4 regions of the Nocardiopsis sp. TRM 82005 genome follow, and region 1 is predicted to be linked to each of the others. Evidence: riboswitches for the same ligand, from Rfam matches in the RefSeq annotation. Region 1 holds a riboswitch; each other region holds the start of a gene.
The links. A riboswitch is a leader RNA that binds a small molecule or an ion and turns the genes downstream of it on or off. The one in region 1 is predicted to bind cobalamin.

Region 1 (5,441 bases):
TCCAGTTCCTCTTGACCAGCGGACGGCAGCCGACGAGCTCCGCGATGCCCTCCACCGCGGGAACCCGGATGTCGAAGGCCTTCACCGTGCCGGAGAAGGAGATCTCGCTGCCGTCCGAGCGGCGCCCGGTGTGCGCCTGCTCCCTCTCGCGGTACTGTCCGGCGGCGGGAACGCCCAGCCGCAACAGCTGGTAGCGGACGCCCATGGCCAACGGGCGCGACGTGCTCGTGAAGTAGATCTCCACACCGCGGGACACACCGCCGTCGGTCTCCAGGAGCCCTTGGAGCATCGCCCGGGTCTGGGCGTGCGGCAGGTGGCTGAACCTGCGGGAGATGCGCTTCGCGTGCTCGCCGTCGTAGATGTCCTCCGCCGTGAGCGGAAGGGTCGGCTCACCGGCACCGGTGATGCGGCCGGTGGTCTCGTCCCGGGTCACGCCGCGTCCGGAGGCCCAGTGGATCTGGAGGTAGGTTTCACCCCGGCCGGACTCCCAGTAGTGGATGCCGCGTGCATCCAGGTAGCGGCGCACGAAGTCCAGGTGGGTGTCGAGCTCAGGATTGCCCGAGACTCCCCACTGCGTCCCGTCCTTGGACAAGTGGCCGTCGCCCAGGAGGATGCCGTAGAGGCGGGCGTCCTCCTCGGTGAATCCCTCGACCGGAACGATCTCCTTGGGCACGACCTGGGCGACGTAGTCCCCATGAGACAGCTGTTCGGCCTCCACCCACTCGGCCCGGACCTTGTCGTTCTCGAGCCACTTCAGCGTGCGGCTGTTCGACTGCCCCAGCGGCACACCTTGGATGGCGTAGAAGGGGTGGCCAGAGGTGACCTTCAGGCTCTCAAGGGAGTGCTTGATGTTCACCTCCACCATGGGATCGACCTGGTCGTACATCATGACGTCGGTGACCTCGCGGTAGTTACCGCTGTGCCCGAGGACCAGGTCCCCGACACCGATCTCGGAGATGGGCTTGCAGCCGTCAGCCGTGTAGACCGGGGTGTCGGGAGCGAAACACTGGTTGACCGCGACGGCGGTGTCGTTGGCGATCTTCAGGAACGGGACGACGCCCTGGCTCTTGCCGTTGGTGCCGCGGATGTGCGAGCCCAGGCCGCGCACCGGGGTCCAGTCGTTGCCGAGGCCGCCGGAGTACTTGGACAGCATCGCGTTGTTGCTGATGCCGTGGAAGATGGCGTGCAGGTCGTCGCCGGTGGTGGTGAGGAAGCAGGAGGACAGCTGCGCCCGCACGGTGCCCGAGTTGAACAGGGTGGGCGTGGAGGCCATGAAGTCGAACGAGGACAGCAGCTCGTAGAACTCGATGGCGCGGGCCTCGCGGTCGTCCTCGTCGAGGGCCAGACCCATGGCCACGCGCATGAAGAACGCCTGCGGCAGCTCGTAGCGGACCTCGTCGCTGTGCAGGAAGTAGCGGTCGTAGAGGGTCTGGATGCCCAGGAAGGTGAACTGCTCGTCGCGCTCGGGGTGCAGAGCGGCGCCCAGGCGGTCCAGGTCGTACCCGGCCAGCGCGGGGTCGAGCTGGCCGAGGTCGATGCCACGGCTGACGTAGGCGGCGAGGTAGGAGGCGTAGCGCTCACCCATCTCGGACTGGCTGGCGGTGTCGGGGGCGCCGCTGATGAAGGTGAGGGCCTCACGGCGCAGCGTGTCCAGCAGCAGACGGGCGGCCACGTACGAGTAGTCGGGGTCCACCTCCACGAAGCTGCGGGCAGCCATGACCAGGGCCAGCTCCACCTCGGAGTCGGGGATTCCGGGGTAGAAGCCGCGACGGGCCTCGGTGAGGACCTTTTCCGCCGAAACACCGGTAAGCCGCGCGCAGGCCTCGGTTACGACGTGCTCGATCCGGTCGGCGGCGGCAGGGGGGCTGCCGTCGTTGGTCTGCTCGGACCGAACGGACGCGGGCACGGCTTCGACGTCAAGGGTCATACAGCGGCTCCAACCTCAATAGAAGAGTCCCGGCGGGGAGGGGACCGAGAAGCAAGGTGCACGGCTCCCACCGGTGGACCGGCGCACTGGGTGCGGACGGTCGTCAACCGGTGGATCGCGGCGGCTCACCCTCGAAGGCCCCGTCGTCGGCACACGCTCACGTGCGCACCAGTGGCAGGTCCTCGGGCTCGTGGAGGTCACCGCTCCGGGATGTCCTCGGGGGTTCCCGGCGCCTGTGGCGTCCTCGTCTCCACTCACCGCTGCGGGGCAGCCCCGGATTCGCACCGGGTTCCCTCTTGCCTCACCCAGGGGTGAACCACCAGCGGGAGAGATACTACATCTAGGGGATGTCAGCTTGGAACACCGCAAGATGATGGCGTGTCACTGATTTCTCAGGTTCTTCGACGGCTGCCGAACACGCGCTCCGGGCGTGGTATGAGGGGGAGGCGCGCACCTGCTCACCGAAGGCGTGACACCTGGTCGGAGCCAGCTCCGGGGGCGACTCGACACAGCCTAGAACGTCACCGGGACCGCCCGTACCCGGAGCGCTTCCGACGTGCCCTCCGCACGGCCCGGAACACCTGCGCACGGCGGTCCGGGGCGACCGCGGAACCTGGCGTACCCGGTCCGCCGGCCGCCGCCTCGGGCCCGCACGGGCGGTTCGCGGGGATGGTCGGCCCGGGCGTGTCACATGTCCCCGGCGGACGTCGGAAAGCTCACTCGTCAGATTCCGCCCCGGCCCGGAGGGCTCCGGCGAAGGACCGTCCCAGAGGGGTCCTCAGGTCCCGGGACCGGGTTCGCCGATCCGCTGCCGGCTCTCGTCGAAGTGACGGGCCATCAGTTCCCAGTACACCAGCAGCAGCGCCGTCGACACCGCCGTGGCCGCTCCGGCGGGCACCGCCTTGCGGCGGCGCGCGGCGATGGCCGCGACGGCTCCGGAGACCGCTCAGCGGGCCCGTCCGCTCCGCGGATCCCCCTCCGGTGGGCCCCGCCCGGCCAGGCCACCGGGAAGCGCACGCAACCACGTGTCACGTGCGTCACCGTCTTCTCACGGTGGGAGATCACTCCCCGTCGAGCAGCCGGTCAAGGACGTCCTCGCCCAGCCCCAGATCGACGCGGATGCGGAAACGGATCCGCAGCAGCTCCATCAGCAGGTCGTGGACGTAGGGGGAGGAGGCCAGGTCGAGGAAGCGGTCCGCGCCGGCCGTCGCCCACCGCTCGGCGCCCTCCAGGTCGTCGTGGGCGTACAGCGCCTCGGCGACGTGGATGTAGGTCTGTAGGCCCGGGAGCTCCTCCGCGTCCAGGCGCTTGAGGTGGGCGTAGGCCTGTTCCGCCTCGTTCAGCTGCATCAGGGCCCCGGCGCTGAGGGCGCGCGCGTCGATCACCGTGGGCCCGCCGTCGTCGATCGCCCGCTGGTAGGCCGCGCAGGCGCGCTCGAACTCCTGGGCGATCTCCCACTGCTCTCCCGCGCGCACGAACAGCTCCGCGCGGGAGATCTCACTTCCGGCATCGACCCGGTTGGCCAGGTCCAGGAGTTGGGCTGCAACCGGCCCATGCTCACCGGACCGGACGGCGTGGAACTCCAAACTGTCGAGTTCTGCCGTCGTCACGTGGGTCAACCGCATCGCCCCCATCCCCTACTCGCACTCCCAAGCTCAGGTCAGGGTCTGGCGCGCTCCAGTGCCTGCCAGAACCCCTGGCGCAGTCCGTCCCGGACCTCGTCACGCAACAGGTGGTCGACCGGCAGCGAGGAGCCCTGAAGCAGACGCGCCTCCAGGTCGGAGGGCATCCGGGGCCTGCGGGCGAGGACGGCCTCGACCCACAGGGCGGGCGCCTCGCGAGCGATCGACTCCGCGAAGTCGTTCCCTTCTTTGTGCGCAACATGCACCGCTTCGTCAACGGTATGCGCGGAGGAGCGCATCTGCTGGGGATATCCAGGAGTGGGACGCAGTTCCTGGTAGTCGCCGGCGCCGAACCGGCCGGCGTTCTCGGGACCAGTAGGCGGCGGCCCCTCGTAGGAGGGAGCCGCCCCACCGCGGTGGGCGGTGTCAGTTTCCGTACTGGTCCCATAGGTAGGGTTTGTTTCGGACGTACCTCCGAAGCCGGAGTTGTCTCCCGCGCCGAACCTTGGGTCCTGTGGTGGGCCGCTTCTCTGTGGTGGTGTGTGCCCCGGCTGCCCGTGTTGCGCGTCCGGGGCGAACGAGTACTGGGCCCCGGTCTCGTGCGCGAAGGACTGCTGCGGCCCGGTTCCGCCGTTGAAGGACTGCTGAGGCCCCGTTCCGCTCGCGAAGGACTGCTGCGGCCCGGTCATGGCCTGTCCCTGCCCGTGTGCCGGTCTTGAGGGCAGTCCGTAACCCGCCTGGTCGGCACCGCGCATCGACTGGTGGCCCCCGGTGGGGGGATAGCCTCCCTGGCCGTTCTGTGCCGGGTGCCCCCCGGTCATCGGGGCGCCGGGATAGGCACCGTTGCCGCCCATGTTCGGCGGGGCCTGCCCCCCGGAGGGGAACCCGTTCGCGTCGATGGCGCCGTGCTGCTGACCTTCCGCACCGGGCCCGACCAGGTGGTCGCCGCCGCGCTGCTGGGCGAGGCTCCGGCGCATGGCGCGCAGCTGGTCCATGGCATTGCCCTGAGGAGCGGGCTGCCCTCCGGTCCCGGCGAACATCGCCTCCAGACCCGCGGCCGAGGATGCCGCCGGTTCGGCCCGGTTCCCTCCGGGCTCGGCCGCGACAGGCTGCCTCGGTGTCTCGGGCGCGGAACGGGCGCGGCCGTTGGCGAACGGTGTGGTGGTCTTGGCCGCCGTCTCCTGGGCGGAGCCGCCGCTGGAGAGCAGGTTGACGTGCGGGCGCAGGTGTCCCGCGCCGATCTCGATGAGGTCGTCGCACTCCCGGCGCAGGGCGCGGGAGATGGTCCAGTTCCCCTCGACGGAGATGTGCACGACGGTGACGCGCACACCCATGTCCTGTACGTCCGCGACGACGGAGGCCATGTCCTCGTCACCGCTGACCAGGACGGCGTCGCACAGGACGCCGGTGCGGGCCAGCGTGGTGAGGTCCCGTTGGACGTAGCTCTCCACGCCCTCGCGACGGCCCGGCCTTATACGCGCGGCACGGAACTTGATGCCGGGGATATCGGCGATGCCGTCCTGTTCCTGGGTCCGCCGGTCGTCGGCGACGGCTTCGTACCAGTAGCAGCGCAGGAGCGGCAGACCGGTGCGGTCCCGCGCAACCTCGTTGAGGAACTGGACGAGACCGGTGTAATCCCAGGAGACGGAGTCCCGGTTGCGGGTTCCGTGTACGGCCATCGCGCCGTCCGCGAGAAGGTATCCCGCGTCAACGAACAACGCGCAGCGATCCACTCACACCGCCTCCCTTCCCTGTTGTCTCTGGGGTCATGTCCATGACCGGGGCACAGCCTAGCCAAGTCTGTATGGTTTTGCGTGCCCCTTGTTGATACAGAGAGTTACGGTCCTACTACCCAAAGATGGCTCGTCAGGGTGTTCTCGGATTCCCGGCTC
Region 2 (5,441 bases), on a different contig from region 1:
TCGGCCGCCTCGAACACGGCGGTGGCCATGCCGAAGACGCCGGCGTCCCCGCCGGAGACCACGGCGACGCGTTCTCCGCGCCTGGCCAGGTCGAGGGCGAACCGGGCCCGCTGGAGCTCGACGGTGTTACCGGAGGCGTGCCGGGTGAGTCCGGGGCGCTGCGGGACCCGGTCGACGTAGGAGGCGTAGCCCACCACGTGGTCCACCTCCGCGAGCGCCTCGGAGGCCTCGGGGGTGAGCCAGTGCCCGGGACCGGGCCCCAGGCCGACGACCAGCAGTTCGGCCGCCGGTTCAGCGGACTCCGGTGCCGTCGGCGTCGCCGCGCCGCCCTGCCGGGACCGCTTGCCGTTGCGGCTGTCGCCGGTGACCAGTACCAGGGAGAAGTAGGGCACCGTCTGCGGATCGACCTCCGAGACCGGCAGCCGCCGCTCCCCGTCCATCGAGGCGCGCTCCACGTACACCGCGTGCTCCAGGCGCCCGGCCGCCTCCAGGGCGCGGCGGACGGCCGGGAAGGTCCGGCCCAGCTTCATGATCACGGCCGCGTCGGTGTCCGCCAGACGGCGGGCCAGTTCCGGTTCGGGCAGGGTGCCGGGCAGCACGGTGAGCACGTCGGTCTGCCGGGCCAGCGGGGCCGCCGCGGCGGCGGTGAACGCCGGGACTCCGGGCACGATCTCGGTCTCGTACCGCTCGGACAGCCGGTCGTGCATGTACATGTACGACCCGTAGAACAGGGGGTCGCCCTCGGAGAGCAGGACGACGTCGCGCCCGGCGTCGAGGTGGGCGGCCAGCCGTGCGGCGGACTCCTCGTAGAAGTCGGCCAGCGCACCCGCGTAGCCGCCCGGATGGTCGGTCGCGCCGGTGGTCACCGGATAGGTGAGCTGTTCCTCGACCGCCGAGCCCGGGATCAGGGACGCGGCGATGCGCCGGGCGTTGGACTGCTTTCCCGCGCCGGCGTGGTAGGCGACGACGTCGGCTCCGGTGATGAGCCCGGCCGCCTTGAGGGTGATCAGCTCGGGGTCGCCGGGACCGACCCCGACACCGTGGAAACGACCGGTCATTCCTCCTCCTTGGCGAGTGCGTTGAGGGCCGAGGAGGTCATCGCGGAGCCCCCGCGGCGGCCACGGGTGGTCACGTAGGGGACGTCGACGCCGTGTCGGCCCGCGAATTCCGTCAGCGCCTGCTTGGACTCGGCGGCGCCGACGAAGCCGACCGGGCAGCCGACGATCGCAGCCGGGCGCGGGGCGCCGTCGACCAGCATTTCCAGCAGATGGAAGAGGGCGGTGGGCGCGTTGCCGACGGCGACCACCGCGCCGTCGAGCAGCGGCTCCCACAGGGAGACCGCGGCCGCGGTGCGGGTGGTGCCCCACTCCCGGGCGAGGTCGGGGACCCGCTCGTCGCCGAGGAGGCAGAGCACCTCGTTGCCGCTCGGCAGGCGGTTCCTGGTCACGCCAGCGGCCACCATGCGCGCGTCGCACAGGACCGGCGCACCGGCCCGGAGGGCGGCCCGTGCCGCGGGGACCAGATCGGGGTGGACGGCCAGGTCGTCGGCGAGGTCTACCTGGCCGGTGCCGTGGATCATCCGGACGGCGAGCCGCTCCGCGTTGGCGGGCAGGTGCCCCAGCCGGGCCTCACGCCGGATGATGGCGAAGGAGTCGGCGTAGATCGCGGGCCCGTCGTCGACGTACTCATAGTGCCGGTTCGGCCGGCTCGGGACGGTCACTGTGTCTCTCCGGGGATGAGGATGCCACGCCACGGCGTGACGACGAGCTCGCGGGATCCGGAGGTGAGCGCCTCCTCGGCGAGCGCTTCGGCGGCGGGGCGGTCCAGTCCGTCGTCGGGTACGGGAACGTGCCGTCCGCCCTCGGGCAGCGGACCGTACGGCAGCGGCGGCGCGGGGGCCGGTAGTCGCGGGTCCGGTGGCGCCGGTTCGATCAGCGGCGACGGGAGTTCGGCGACGTGCCACGGCGCGGCGGGACCGTCTCCGCGCCGCTCCAGGAACTCGTCGGCCAGTCCTACGAGCGAGGCGGCGGCCCCGCCGAGCGGCGTCAACGGGCCCCAGCCCTCCCCGATCCTCAGCTGGGCGACCTGCTCGTCGAGGGCGACGAGGCCCAGGTCGCAGGAGCGGTCGAGCATGTCACCGCGTCCGTCGTCCAGGACGAACAGGAAGCGCCCGGGAAGGGCGGCTCGGTGCGGCTCGGCACACAGCAGCCCGTCCAGGTCGGTGGCGAGGGGGCGCAGGTCCACCCTCCCGCCCGTCGCCCGCCATCGCTCCGGGGGACGCTCCGCGCCAGACGAAGCTTCCACCCTCAAACGAGAGCCACCGGCCCCAGCCCACTTGCCCGTCGCCCGCCATCGCTCCGGGGGACGCTCCGCGCCAGACGAAGCTTCCACCCTCAAAGGAGAGCCTCCGGCTCCGGCCCACTTGCCCGTCAGGCCCGTGCACGGGGAGGCCATCACGTTGCGGACCAGTTCGTGGGTGAGCGAGGGCAGCAGACCGGTCCCCTCAAGGGCCCGGAGCACCTCGGGGGGCAACCGCCCGTCACGTCCGGGCAGGGCGCGCAGCTGCACGTTGGCCCGGCCGGTGACATGGATCCGGCCGACGCCGTACTCGTCGGCCACGGCGGCCAGGGCCCGCAGCGAGCGGGCGGGAAGCCGGCCGCCGACGAGCCGGAGACGGACCAGCAGCCCGTCCTCGGCGGGCCAGGGACGCAGGGCGCCGGGGCAGCGGTCGCGCCGGGTTCGAGGGGCGGAGGGCGGGGGTTCCGTCGGGGACATGCGAGTCCTTCGGGTCAGGGACCCGTTCGCGGGGTCCGCGGATGACCTGGCGGCCCGTCACCGCCAGTGCCAGCAGGTCTTCGGACTCGGGTTCGACCGGTACGGAGCGCCTTCCCGGAGCGGTGCTCCAGTGGCTGTCCCGGGAACCGCGTTCCCGGGGCGTGCCCGCCCGTCACCCTCACCGCTGCGCGTCAGTCCCGGAGTCTCACCGGGTTCCCTGCCCCACGAGGTGGAGTTCGACTGGCTCGACGAGGGTAATACCTCGCTCATCACCGGTCTGAGCCAGGGTCCCCACCGGCCTGCGAGAAGGCACGGCTGGAGCGGGCCGTGGTGCCTTGCCGCGGTCACTCACGGTAGGTCTCCACGGCCCGCCCCGATGGCCACCGCACGACTTCTGAACGTGCCCGCAGGCCCCCGTCTACGAACTGCGGCCGGAGCCCCAGGGAACGGTCGGCTGGAGCACGGCCTCGGTCAGGGCCTGGGAGCGCAGATGGGTGACCTTCTGGTACTCGGGGTCGGCGACCATGCGGCTGAACGTCTCCCGGTCGGGGTAGCGAACGAGCAGTACCGCGTCCCAGTCCTGCCCGTCCTCGGCGACCAGGGGCGCCGCACCGTCACCGGCGTAGAGGAGTTCGGCTCCGTACTTCTTCAGGAAGCGAGCCGTCTGCCGCGAGTACTCCTCGTACGAGGAACGACCGTCCGGAGCGAAGCGCAGCAGGTTGAGCATGACGAAGGGACCGCCCGGGTCATCCTTCAACATGCCCGCGAGAGCGGATCCTGAGGGGTCGACGGCCATTGGTGACTCCTTGTGTGGTCGAGGGGTGTGAGAAGCGTGGGCGCACCACGGACGCCATGGTAACCGACTGGTCGGTATGCACTATTGGCGGGCCTGCCCGCGGCCTCGTCGCGATGGCCCGCCCACCCCGGTTCCATCAAAAATCCTGCATACCGCTTTCCTACCATTCCCTTTCCCCTGGGTGCGAAAACGATATCCAATCCGCCACGGATGCGCAGGTGACAGAGCCACTACCCAGCCCCGAGGGACTCCTGGCGAGGGCTGGACTCCCACGTCCAGGAAAACGAAACCTAGATCAAACTATTGACCATTTGTACATATCTGCGTAAATCTGAGTGTGCCAAGACCAGCCCCTGTCCCCCCACACCGCAGGAGGACTCTTGACCCCGTACCGCCAGCGGAGGCTCCGCCACCGCGCACCGCTCGCCGCACTGCTCGCCGGAGCACTACTCGGAACCTCGATGGTCGCGCCCGCCTCCCCCGCGGCGGCGCAGCCCTCGCAGGCGAACTGCTCGTCCAACACCGGGGACACCGGCGGCCGGTCGTGGACCGACCACGCCGAGCTGGAACGCGAGCTGCGGACCCTCCAACGCCAGCGCGGCGACGTACTGGCGGTCGAGGAGATCGGCCGCTCCCACCAGGGGCGCGGGATCTGGTCCGCGCGCGTGGGCACCGGACCGCAGACCGTGCTGGTCACCAGCGAGATCCACGGCAACGAGAAGACCGGCACAGAGGCGCTGCTCAACCTGCTGCGCACCATGAGCGCCAGAACTCCCCGGGCTCAACGGCTGCGCGAGGACGTCACCCTGGTCGCGGTGCCGCAGATGAACCCCGACGCCAGCGAACTGGACCGGCGCGGCAACGACCGCGGCTGGGACGACGTCGTGGCCGACTTCCCCCAGCTGGAGGGGGCGCAGCCCCCGTGGAACTACTACACCCGGTCCCTACAGGGAGACGACTACTCCGAGCGCCCCGGGTTCGACGTCAACCGCGACTTCAACCCGGACCTGTCCTACGTGCCCGAACCCGACGACTTCCCGGGGCGGTCCAGCGAGCCCGGCTGGTACATCCACCCCGAGTCCCAGACGGTCCGCGACCTCTACGTGGACCTCACCGAGGAGCGGGGCGGGGTGGACGTCTACATCGACCTGCACCACCAGGGGCCGTGCTACGAGGAGGAGGAAGGCGGGGAGTGGGTGAACCTGTCCGTCTCCGCCGACTTCGTCCCGGACCCGGGCACCCCCGAGGGTGAGAAGTACTCCGAGTACGCCGACCTCTACGACTTCGACCTCTCCCGCCAGGTCAACCTCGCGGTGTACGACGAGCTGAACTCCTACGGCAGCTCGGGGTTCGACAACATCACGCTGTACCCGCAGGACCTCGACCTTCCCGGGACGGCGCTGGGCTCCTTCTCCCTGAACGGCAGCGGCGCGATGCTGTTCGAGGTGCGCGGGCAGACCCAGAGCTGGGGAGCCCGCCAGCGCGGCCAGCTCGTCAAGACGGTCGAGCGCGGCCTGGAGTCGGTGGTCGAAGGCCTCGCCGACGGCTCATTGCACGACCTCGACCCGGAGCGCTACCACACCATCCCCGGGCGCTAGGTGTACTGACCACAGAGGTTAGGTACAGCTAGGGCGTGCGCGGCGGACACTCCCCGGCACTGACCACGTGATGCGGCGGGGCCGACGGCCGGATCGGCCCCGCCGTTGCACACACCCTCGCTGAGGAGTGTGTGCCGATCACGCGATCGGTCCCCGTCGCACGCACGCGTCCCTGGGGACTCGTGCGCCGGTGGAACCGGCGCCCCGAAGCCGTGTCCCCCTCGAAGGCCGCCCGCGGAGGCAGTTCACCGAGGATCACCAGAAGGCGTCCG
Region 3 (5,441 bases), on a different contig from region 1:
GGCCGACGGCTTGGCGCCGCGGCGCAGGAAGCGGATCACCGGATGGCCGGGGCCGGGGACGACCTCGGCCCGCACCCCGTAGACCTCCTCGATGAGGGACGGGACCAGGACCTCGGAGGGCGTGCCCTCGGCGACGGCACGGCCGTCCCGGAGCACGAGCAGGCGGTCGCAGTACATCGCGGCCAGGTTGAGGTCGTGCAGGGCGATCACGGTGGTGACCGGGAGGCCCGTGACCAGTTCCAGCAGGTCGAGCTGGTGCTGGATGTCGAGGTGGTTGGTCGGCTCGTCGAGCAGGAGTTCGCTCGGCTCCTGGGCGAGGGCACGGGCGATCTGGGCGCGCTGGCGCTCGCCGCCGGACAGCGTGTGCCAGGACTGGTCGGCCCGTCCGGTGAGGCCGGCGCGTTCCAGGGCCGCCGCCACGGCGCGCAGGTCGGAGGCGGACATGGCCGACCAGGGGCGGCGGTGCGGGATGCGCCCCAGGGCCACGACGTCCCGGACCGTCAGCTCGGTCTGGGTGTGCGCGTTCTGCTGGACGGCGGCGACGCGCCGCGCCGCGGCGCGGCGTCCGGTCCGGCTCAGCCGCCGGCCGTCCAGGGTGACCACGCCCGCGGACGGCGCGAGGACGCCGGCGAGCAGCCGCAGCAGTGTGGACTTGCCCGAGCCGTTGGGGCCGAGCAGGCCGACGGTCTCGCCGGGACGCGGGGCCACGGTGACACCGTCGAGGACGAGGCGGCCGCCGACACGGCGGCTGACGCGGTCGGCGCTCAGCCCTCCACCGCCCCCGCCGGACGGTCTTCGGTCCCAGCCGCTCTCCCGTCCTCCGGCTGGGGGAACACCGGCGCGGACGCGGGCCACGGCCTGGTCGGAGTCGTTCATGTCAGCCTCCTGGCTCGGTACAGCACGGCGATGAAGGCGGGCACGCCGATGAGGGAGGTCACCACCCCCACCGGGATCTCCTGCGGATCCAGCGCGGTGCGGGCGACCGTGTCCACCCACACCAGGAAGACGGCCCCGGTCAGCGCGGTGACCGGCAGGAGCCTGGTGTGGGTGGAACCGGTGAGCGCACGCGCGGCGTGCGGCAGGACCAGGCCCACGAAGCCGATCGCCCCGGCGGAGCTGACCAGGACCGCGGTGAGCAGGGCGGTGGCGGTCAGGAGCAGCACGCGGGCCCGGACCACCCGGACGCCCAGGTTCGCGGCGGCCTCCTCGCCGAAGGCGAAGGCGTCCAGGGCGGTGGTGTGGGCGAGGCAGACGGCGAGCACGCCGACCAGCACCGCCGTGCACAGGACCACGTCGGTCCATCCGGCGCCGCTGAGGGAGCCGAGCAGCCAGAACAGCACCCCACGCGTGGTCTCGGCGTCCGCCGAGGTCAGCACGGTGAACGAGGTCAGCGCCGAGAACAGCTGCATGGCCGCGACCCCGGACAGCACGACGCGGTCCATGCTCCCGCCCAGGCTGTGGCTGAGCAGCATCACCATCCCGAAGGAGAGCAGCGCCCCGGCGAAGGCCCCCGCAGACAGCGACACCACCCCGGCGCCCCACCCGAGGACGATCACGGCGACAGCTCCGGTGGAGGCACCGGAGGAGACACCGAGCACGAAGGGGTCCGCCAGCGGGTTGCGGAGCAGGGACTGCATGACCGCGCCGCACAGGGCCAGGCCCGCCCCGCACACCGCGGCGAGCAGTGTACGGGGCATGCGCAGGTTCCACACGATGCCCTCCCGCAGCGGTGGCAGGGGGCTCTCACCGAACCCGAGGCGGGAGGCGACCGACCCCCAGACCTCGGCCGTGGCGATGTCGGCGGGGCCGATGGTCACGGTGACCGAGACCGACACGGCCAGTACCGCCAGTCCACTGGAGATGAGCAGCGCGAGACGCGCACCGCTCACTGGGTGAACCCGAGGCCGCGCAGACCGTCGGCGACCCGTTCGGTCCCCTCGACCGTGCGGATCGTCGGGTTCATGGCCTGGCCGCTGAGCAGGATGTACCGTTCCTCCCTCACCGCGGTGAGGTTGCGGGTGGCGGGGTTGGTCTCCAGGAAGTCGATCTTCGCCTCGGCGGTCTCGGCCGTCTGGGACTCGCGGGTCAGGTCGCCGAGCACGATGACGTCGGGGTCGCGGTCGGCGACGGTCTCCCAGTTGATCTGGGGCCACTCGTCGTGGGTGTCGTCGAAGGCGTTCTGCGCGCCGACCGCACGGGTGATGGCGCCCGGGGCGCCGCAGCAGCCGGCGAGGTAGGGCGACTGGGAGTTGGCGAACCAGTACATGAGGGAGGCGTCCGAGGCGTCCAGGCCCTCGGTCGCCGTGTCCACCCGCTGCTCCAGCCCCGCGACGAGCTCCTCCCCGCGCTCCCGCACACCGAAGACCCGGGCCAGGTCGCGGACCTCGCCGTAGACGGTGTCCAGGGTGAGCGGCTCACCGCGGGAGCCGTCCCCTCCGCTCTCGTTGTCCTTGCCCGCGGCGCAGTCGGACGGGGAGACGTACGTGGGCACGCCCAGCTCCTCGAACTGCTCCCGGGTGGCGACGCCGCCCGTGCCGAGCGTGGAGACGAAGGAGGCGGTCACGAAGTCCGGTTCGGCCTCCAGGACCCTCTCGAAGGAGGGGTTGTCGTCGGCCAGCCGCGGGACGCCCGCGTTCTCCTCCTCCAGCCCTTCCATGACCGGGTCGGTCCAGGTGGCGGTGCCCACGAGGCGGTCCGCCAGACCGAGGGAGAGGAGGATCTCGGTACTGCCCTGGTTGAGGGAGACGACTCGCTCCGGCACCGAGTCGGGGGCGACCCGGTGTCCGCAGTTGTCGATGGTGTGGGGGGAGCCGGTGCCGGCGGTGGGCTCCGCCCCGTCGGCCTCCCCGCCCTGGGAGGAGCCGCAGGAGGTGAGCAACAGGGAGGATATGAACAGGAGCGCGGCGGGGCGCGGCGCGTAACGCAGCATGGGGATGCCTTGGATGTCGGGGCTCGAACGCGGAGCCTGGCCTTGGTCGTCCTCCGCGCACTCGACGCGAAGGTGCCAGCAGGTCTTCGGACTCGGGTTCGCCCGGACAGGGTGCCTTCCCAGGCCGCGGCCGCGTCGACGCTCCGGTCGCCGCGGTCTCGCCCCAGTGGCGCAAAGTACCCTGCCCATCCCCCTCACCGCTGCGCGTCAGTTCCGGATTCGCACCGGATTCCCTGACCACGGAACGTGGTACGGCTGGCTCGGGCAGAGTACCAAGGCCCTGCCGGGGCCCTCCGCGGCGGAGAGGTCCGGCGGTGCTCCGCCGGGGCGTGGCTCAGACCGGGTCCGGGGTGTGCCGGCCGATCCAGGCCTGTGTGCGCCGGGGATCGGCCAGGCCGTCCCAGAAGCGCTCGGGGTAGTTGAACCACTCGGTGAACTCGTCGGCCAGGGAGGGGTTCCGGCCCAGTTCCCCGAGGAACCCCAGGAAGTCCTCGGGCAGGGTCTCCAGGTTCTCCATGAGCAGGTTGGTGGTGCGTGACGCCGACAGGACACGGTCCTGCCTGCGCCGGTCGACGTGCTCGACGAAACGGCGGTCGAGGACGTCCTGCCGGACGATCTCCTCGGCGAGCACCCACGCGGCGTGGGAGGCCATGTTGGCCCCCTGCCCGAGCAGGGGGTCCACGGTCACGTGTGCGTCGCCGAGGGCGAGCACGACGGTGCCGTCGTCCAGCACGGTGTGCGTGCGGCGCACCACCGGGGTGACCGCGCCCTGGACGATGCCGCGCGGCCCGTCCAGGGGAGCGAACTCCGCCGGATCGATCCGTTCGAAACATGCCGGATAGTGCTCACGGAGCAGGCCCAGGGCGAGATCCCGGTAGGCGTTCGGGTCGTCCTCGTAGGGCGTGGCGGCCAGGGCCTCCAGATCAGAGCCGTAGTGGTTCTCGATGACCAGGGACATGACCTGGCCGCCGTCGGTCCACGTGGGGATCTCGATCATCTCGCCCGCGCCGGGGGAGACGTGGAAGGTCACGTTGGGGGTGGGGTGCTGGGCGATGCCGGTGAACAGGCCGGCGCACAGCGCCCGCCGGGGACGGCTGAAGGGCGAGTGCGCGGGATCCCGGTCGAACATCCGCGCGAACGGGCCGCGTCCGGTGCACACCACGAGCAGGTCGAACCGGGAGGCCAGGGAGGAGACGTCCTCGGGCGAGAGCCGGCCGAGCACGAGCTCCCCGCCACGCTCGGCGAAGTCCTCGGTCAGCCGGGGCTGGTAGATCCGGTAGTCCACGGCCCGGCTGGGAGCGCGGAACACGCCCGCGAAGGCCGCGGGCTCCGGTCCGGGGCCCACGCGGTACTGGTGTCCGGGGTATCCGTACTCCTCCGCCGGCCAGTGGTCCACGCCGAGGGCGCGCTCACGTTCCACGGTCACCGCGTGGTGGGCGACGGTGTTGAGCACCTTGGACCGCCGTTGCTCGTCCGGTGAGCGCTCGGTGAAGAGGGCGACCTCCACCCCGTGCCGCAACAGGTGGAGGCCCAGGTGCAGGCCCGCGGTCCCGGCGCCGATGATGCCGATCCTCTTATTCACGCTTCTCCTGACGGCAGGGGTGTTTCGGAGCCGGGGCGGAACGGGATTCGTGGGGCCTGTCGGGGGCGGGGCCTTTTCCCTCACCGCTGGTGATCGTACTCAACAGGTTACGTCTCGGCCAGGGATGCGCGAGGAATTCGGCGAACGATTTACGGGAGAACGCAAGGGGGCCGAGCAGGACCCGGCTGCGGAGGTAACCCTCGGATCGCGGAGAACACGTTTGTCCGGGGGCGTGCTACCCATGCTCAGGGGGAACGCGTGTCGGAGACCGGGAAAGGCCGATGCTGCGACAGGGGCCGTCAGGGAGAACCGGGTCTGGCCGGTTTCCTTCGGCCTTTGGCCTCCGGTCCAAAGAATACTTGCCATGACTTCACGTCCGTTTCTGCGATCCCATAAGGTTCAGGGATGCGAAACAAGGCATGGCGGCCCTTTTTCGGACATCGGGCGCTGGGGCCCGCCGTACTGGTGACCGGGCTGGCCCTGATCGCCGGATCCGCGGTGTGGCTGACCATGAACGGTGCCGCCGGCATCCGGTACTCGGCCGACCACCACGACACCGTTCCCATGTGGCACCGCTGGGTCCCGGCCCTGGCGGGCCTGGTCCTCGTGCGGCTGGTACCGCCCCGGGAGCCGTCCGCGACGGGAGGCCCCGCGGAACGTGCGTCCCGCGTCCGTGCGGAGGTCCTCCTGGCGTCGGCCGTGCTCTTCGCCGTGGCGCTGCGGCTGGTGGGCGGCGGTGAACCCGCGCACACCGCCCTGAAGCTCACCCTGCTGCTGGCCGTGCCCCTGGTGCTGTTCCGGCTGACACGCGGCGATGACCCGGTCACACGGCCGGTATCCGAGCGGTCCACGGCGCGGTGGCGCTACGGGCCCGCGGTACCGGTGGCCGTCTGGCTCCTCCTCTCCTACACCGGACCGATGGCCGCACCG
Region 4 (5,441 bases), on a different contig from region 1:
AACCGAGGCGGCCCCCGCCGGAGAGCCGCCCTACGCCGTGCCGACCGAGCCCTGCAATGCCTTCACCGACCAGGTGGTCTCCGACTTCCTGATCCAGGACGGCGGCGACAAGTCCGTCCGGGACGAGAACTCCTACTGCGACACCCTGGACGCCAGCGCCCCCGAGGGCAACGCGGCCGGCGGCTACGCGGCCTACGAGGTCGTCTACGCGGTCCCCTACTCCGCGGCCGACTCCATCGAGGCCGCCAAGAGCGACTTCCAGGACGACGTCGAGGAGATCACCGGCGAGAACCAGTACATCGACGTCTACAAGGCCGAGAACATCGAGGAGAACAAGGAGGTCGACCTCGGCGACGAGTCCCTCTACGTCCTCACGAAGTACGACTTCCTGGGCGACGACATCCCCCAGGCCGTGCTGCTGATCCGCACCGCCAACCTCAACATCCGGATCGAGTACCAGCTGCACCCGTCCTACGGCGGTGACGACACCGCCGAGGACCTGGTCATGCCCGACAACGTCGAGGAGATCATGCTCAACGCCGGCGCCGACGCGCTGGCCGTGGTCGGTAGCTGACCACTCCCATGAGCAAGGGGGCCGTGGCGTTTCGCCGCGGCCCCCTACCCGTGCCGCCCTCCTCCAGACGGGCCGTGCGTCTCCCTAGAGGCCGGCGCGCACCCGGCGGGCCGCCTCCACCATGTTGCGCAGGGCCTGCTCGACCTCGGCGTAGCCGCGCGTCTTGAGGCCGCAGTCCGGGTTGACCCACAGGTTCCCGGCGTCGATGTGGGCGACCGCCAGCCGCAACGCCCCCTCGACCTCCTCCACCGAGGGCACCCGCGGGGAGTGGATGTCGTACACGCCCGGGCCGATCCCCCGCTTGTAACCGCGGCTGCCGAGGTCGCGTACCAGTTCCATGCGCGAGCGGGCGGCCTCCACACTGGTGACGTCGGCGTCCAGGGCCTCGATCCCGTCGACGATCAGCCCGAACTCCGAGTAACACATGTGCGTGTGGATGTTCGTGGACGGTGACACCCCGGAGGTGGCCAGGCGGAAGGCGTTCACCGCCCAGTCCAGGTACTCCCGGCGCCGCTCCCCGCGCAGCGGCAGCAGCTCGCGCAGGGCCGCCTCATCCACCTGGATGTGGCGGATCCCGGCGCGTTCCAGGTCAGCGACCTCATCGCGCAGCGCAAGGCCCACCTGGAGCGCGGTCTCGCCCAGCGGCTGGTCGGTGCGTACGAACGACCAGGCGAGCATGGTCACCGGACCGGTGAGCATCCCCTTGACCGGCTTGTCGGTGCGCGACTGGGCGTAGGTGATCCACTCGACCGTCATGGGTTCGGGGCGCGAGACGTCGCCGAACAGGATCGGCGGACGCACACACCGCGAACCGTAGGACTGCACCCAGCCGTTCTCGGTGGTGGCGTAGCCCTCCAGCTGCTCGGCGAAGTACTGGACCATGTCGTTGCGCTCGGGCTCGCCGTGCACGAGCACGTCCAGGCCGATCTCCTCCTGAAGCGCGACGACCCGGTCGATCTCCTCGCGTAGGAGTTGCTTGTAGGCGTCCTCAGCCAGCTCTCCCCTGCGGTACGCGGCCCGGGCGCGGCGCAGTTCCGGGGTCTGCGGGAACGAACCGATGGTGGTCGTGGTGAGCGGGGTGTCCGTGGGTGCGCCGCGGTCCTGGGGGCGCTGGTAGGCATCCGGGCCCAGGGCGTCGAGGCGGGCGCGCACGCGGGCGTCGGTGAAGGCCGGGTCGCGGGCATCGCCCTCTTCGGCGTACTCAGCCTCGGCGCCCTCGGACAGCACGCGGCCGAGCAGGGCCGCCTCTCCCGCCTTCTGCTTGGCGAAGGCCAGGGCCCCGCGCAACTCCGGAGCCAAGGAGGTCTCGGCGTCCAGGTCCAGGGGCACGTGCAGCAGCGAGCAGGAGGTGCTCACAGTGAGCTCGTCGGTGAGGGCGAGCAGCGTGCCGAGCGTGGCCACGGCGGCCGGAACGTCGGTGCGCCAGACGTTGCGTCCCTCCACCACGCCAGCGACCAGGCGGGTCCCGCCCAGGCCGGATACCTTCACCAGGTCGTCCACGCCCTCGTCGTCGGTGACCAGGTCCAGGCCGACTGCCTCGACCCGGGAGTCCTTGAGAGCGCGCAGGGCGGGTGCGCCGATGGAACCGAAGTAGGTGGAGACCAGCAGGGCTGGACGGTCGGAGAGGGAGCCCAGGCGCTGGTAGACGCGCTCCAGGCGGCTGATGGCGGCGCGGCCCTCGTCGGTGGCCAGGATCGGCTCGTCCAGCTGGACCTCGGTGGCGCCCTCGGCCCGCAGGTCGCCGAGGAGCCGGGCGTAGGCGTCCAGGAGCTGGTCGAGCAGCTCAATGGGCTCCCATCCCCCGGGAGCGTCGTCGGCGGCCTTGGCCAGCATCAGGAAGGTGAGCGGGCCGACCAGGACCGGACGGGTGTGGAAACCGGCCTCGGCGGCCTCCCGGAACTCGGCGACGGGCTTGTCACCGACCAGGCGGGGGCGGGTGCTCGGCGAGAGCTCGGGGACCAGGTAGTGGTAGTTGGTGTCGAACCACTTGGTCATCTCCAGTGGCGGGGCGCCCTGCTCGCCGCGTGCGAGGGCGAAGTAGCGGCTCAGCTCCTCGTCCCGGCTGTCCGCGGCGGCCGGCGGGGCGAAGCGGGAGGGGACCAGGTCGAACAGGACCGCGGTGTCCAGGACGTGGTCGTAGTAGGAGAAGGTGTTGGACGGGATGTCGTCCACCCCGGCCTCGCGCAGCTGGGTGTAGACGCCCAGGCGCAGGTCGGCTGCGACCGAGTCCAGCTCCTGGGCGGTGGTCCCACCCTTCCAGTAGGACTCACTGGCGCGCTTGAGTTCGCGGTCGGGGCCGATGCGCGGGTAACCGTGCACGGTGGAGCGCACGGAGGAGCGGGGCGCGCCCGGGGAGGCGGGGCCCGTCTTGGGCCTGGGGATCTCGGTCATGAGCTTCTCTCCCTCGTCGAAAGCCGGGTACCGGCCACGAGGCGGGGCGAGGAGCGGGCACGCCGACGGACACGCCATGAGCGTGCACACCTGTCCACCGCCCCCGGCCCTCCCTCGGAGCGCGGGACCACCGGCGGCACGGACGCACCGCCGGGTGGAGGCAGGTCTTCGGACTCGGGGGCGCGGGCGGTGCGGACACCGCTCCTCCTACTGGCCACCGCTTCCCAGTTCCCGACCTTCTCGACCGGGCCACCAGTGCCTGTGGTGACGCTCGTTCCCCCATACCGCTGCGGGGCAGTCCCGGATTCGCACCGGGTTCCCTCTTACGACACCCCCCTACCCCACCGGTACCGTCCGGTTCGCGGGGTGGCGCGTGTACCTTCCACGCCTGCAAGTATAGGGAGCGCCCCCTCCGCCCTTGTATCCGGCGTGCGCCCTCATGCGTCCGGCCAGACAGCGCGAACCCCTGTCACACAGCCGACGTCACACCCGATGTGAAGCGTTACGCGGTGAGCCCTCCCCTGTCGCTCCCCGCGGACGTTCGTCTGACGATGAACGTGGAGATTCCCTCGTGAACAAGCAGTCCCGCCCGACCATGACACCGGACCATCCTCTGATCACGGTCCTGGCTGCGTTTCTGGTCCTGGCGGGGATGGTGTTGCTGGCCGTCCGCCCTTTCGACAGGGCCGAGTCTCCGCCGGCTGACGATGCGTCGGCGTCCTCCGGCGAGGACGAGGCGCCGCCTCCGGCCGAGGGCGGTCCCGACGGGCTGACCGTGGTGGACGCGGCGGACGTTGTGGGCACCGAAGAAGCCGAACTCGCCTACGACGGCGGGATCACCACCTCGGTGACCTACCCGGTCATCCCCAACGCCGAGCCGCTGGAGGATTTCCTGGAGCGCGAGCTCACCGATGAGGTACACGCCTTCGAGGCGGCCAGCCCGGGCGCGGTCTCCTTCGAGGCGGCGTGGAACCTGACCGCGGCGGGCAACGGTCTGGTGGGGGTCCGGATGACGCGGGTCGAGACCGACTCCGAGGGGCCCGAGGAGGGGTACACCACCTACTGGTACGACACCGCCACCGCGGAGCACCACCCCTCCGCCGCGCTGATCGCCGGGCAGGAGGAGCTGGAAGAGCTCAACAGACTGGTGCGCGAGGCGGTGGAGGGCGGGGACGGCGCCGCGGACCCGGACATCATCCATCCGATCCGCTCCCTGTACGACTCGATGGGGTTCAACCCCGACGGGGACCTGGTGGTGGAGTTCGACGCCGGACAGGTCGCCCCCGTGTCGGAGGGCCGCACGCACGCGGTCATCGACGCCGAGGACTCCGGGGAACTGCTGTCGGAGCTGGGCGCGCGCGTGCGTGACACCGCGACCGTGGGTGTTGAGGACTTCGTGATCCCCGCCCCGCCCCAGGCCGACAAGGACGGCCAGGAGGACGGGGACGGTCCCATGCCCGGAGAGCTGCCCGTGGTCGACGACGGCGTCGGCTGCTCCGGCCCCGACACCAAGTGCGTGGCGCTGACCTACGACGACGGGCCCGGCGGACGTACCCCCGAACTGCTGGACGTCCTGGCCGAGTACGACGCGCGGGCCACGTTCTTCGTCACCGGATACCCGGTCATGGAGCACCCGCACACGGTGCGGCGCGCCTACGCCGAGGGACACGAGCTGGCCAACCACACCCTGAACCACCCCGACCTGGCCGGCCTGAGCTCGGGCCGGGCGCGCTCGGACCTGGACACCGTGCAGGCGTTGGTGTACCGCGAGACGGGGCACACCATGAATCTGATGCGCCCGCCGTACGGCTCCACCGACGACGGTGTGGCGTCGGTGACCGCGGACATGGGGCTGGCCCAGATCCTGTGGAGCGTGGACACCAACGACTGGAAGGACCGGAAGGCCCCCGTGGTCTCCGACCGGACGCTGGACGGCGCTTCGGACGGGGCCATCATCCTCATGCACGACATCCACGGCACCACCATCGACGCCGCCCGCACGATCGTCGGGGAGTTGGACGCGCGCGGGTACACCATGGTCACCGTTTCCCAGATGCTCGGAACCACGACCCCCGGTGAGGTCTACGTCGACGGGGTTCCCGACCTCCCCGACACGTCCGCCTAGGGATGCGGTGTCGGAGCGTCGGACGGGAGACGATGGCGAAGGAACCCGTGAGTGAGCAAGATGGTGCTGGAAGCAGCGGGGACAACTTGTGGGACACGCATCCTGCCCTGTGAGCGTGACCACATGTGGTCACGCTCACAGGAGGGGTGACGGCGTCACTTATGTTGCTCCCAGCAGCCGCGTTGGCACCTGCTTAGGGATGAGGGAGTCCGGTGTTGTCGTCGACCCGAGTTCATCCGAACGAAGCCGTCCGGTGCCCGAGGGGCGGAGGGCACGGACCGTGGGAGCACAGACCGTGGTGGCCCGCGGCCGTACTGATGATACTGGTTCTGCCGTTGGCGGCCTGTGACG

Region 2: it holds a riboswitch for cobalamin, as region 1 does, so the genes downstream of both, AC0T5L_RS05930 (nitrite reductase) here and AC0T5L_RS17065 (ribonucleoside-diphosphate reductase subunit alpha) in region 1, are expected to answer to the same signal.
Region 3: it holds a riboswitch for cobalamin, as region 1 does, so the genes downstream of both, AC0T5L_RS06010 (ABC transporter substrate-binding protein) here and AC0T5L_RS17065 (ribonucleoside-diphosphate reductase subunit alpha) in region 1, are expected to answer to the same signal.
Region 4: it holds a riboswitch for cobalamin, as region 1 does, so the genes downstream of both, metE (5-methyltetrahydropteroyltriglutamate--homocysteine S-methyltransferase) here and AC0T5L_RS17065 (ribonucleoside-diphosphate reductase subunit alpha) in region 1, are expected to answer to the same signal.

What each region holds. Positions count from the first base shown of each region.
Region 1 is NZ_JBWDTQ010000020.1:154,904-160,344, forward strand. It holds gene AC0T5L_RS17065 (ribonucleoside-diphosphate reductase subunit alpha) at 1-1,927, opposite strand, end outside; cobalamin riboswitch at 2,084-2,263, opposite strand; gene AC0T5L_RS17070 (hypothetical protein) at 2,989-3,561, opposite strand; gene AC0T5L_RS17075 (NYN domain-containing protein) at 3,588-5,282, opposite strand.
Region 2 is NZ_JBWDTQ010000008.1:15,421-20,861, reverse strand. It holds gene AC0T5L_RS05940 (precorrin-2 C(20)-methyltransferase) at 1-1,058, opposite strand, end outside; gene AC0T5L_RS05935 (precorrin-8X methylmutase) at 1,055-1,720, opposite strand; gene AC0T5L_RS05930 (nitrite reductase) at 1,717-2,775, opposite strand; cobalamin riboswitch at 2,830-3,035, opposite strand; gene AC0T5L_RS05925 (DUF1330 domain-containing protein) at 3,194-3,571, opposite strand; gene AC0T5L_RS05920 (M14 family zinc carboxypeptidase) at 3,952-5,169, shown strand.
Region 3 is NZ_JBWDTQ010000008.1:37,474-42,914, forward strand. It holds gene AC0T5L_RS06000 (ABC transporter ATP-binding protein) at 1-876, opposite strand, end outside; gene AC0T5L_RS06005 (FecCD family ABC transporter permease) at 873-1,889, opposite strand; gene AC0T5L_RS06010 (ABC transporter substrate-binding protein) at 1,886-2,929, opposite strand; cobalamin riboswitch at 2,990-3,204, opposite strand; gene styA (styrene monooxygenase subunit StyA) at 3,264-4,511, opposite strand; gene AC0T5L_RS06020 (lysostaphin resistance A-like protein) at 4,917-5,441, shown strand, end outside.
Region 4 is NZ_JBWDTQ010000016.1:33,232-38,672, reverse strand. It holds gene AC0T5L_RS12720 (DUF3558 domain-containing protein) at 1-574, shown strand, start outside; gene metE (5-methyltetrahydropteroyltriglutamate--homocysteine S-methyltransferase) at 659-2,965, opposite strand; cobalamin riboswitch at 3,108-3,316, opposite strand; gene AC0T5L_RS12710 (polysaccharide deacetylase family protein) at 3,561-5,090, shown strand; gene AC0T5L_RS12705 (polysaccharide deacetylase family protein) at 5,306-5,441, shown strand, end outside.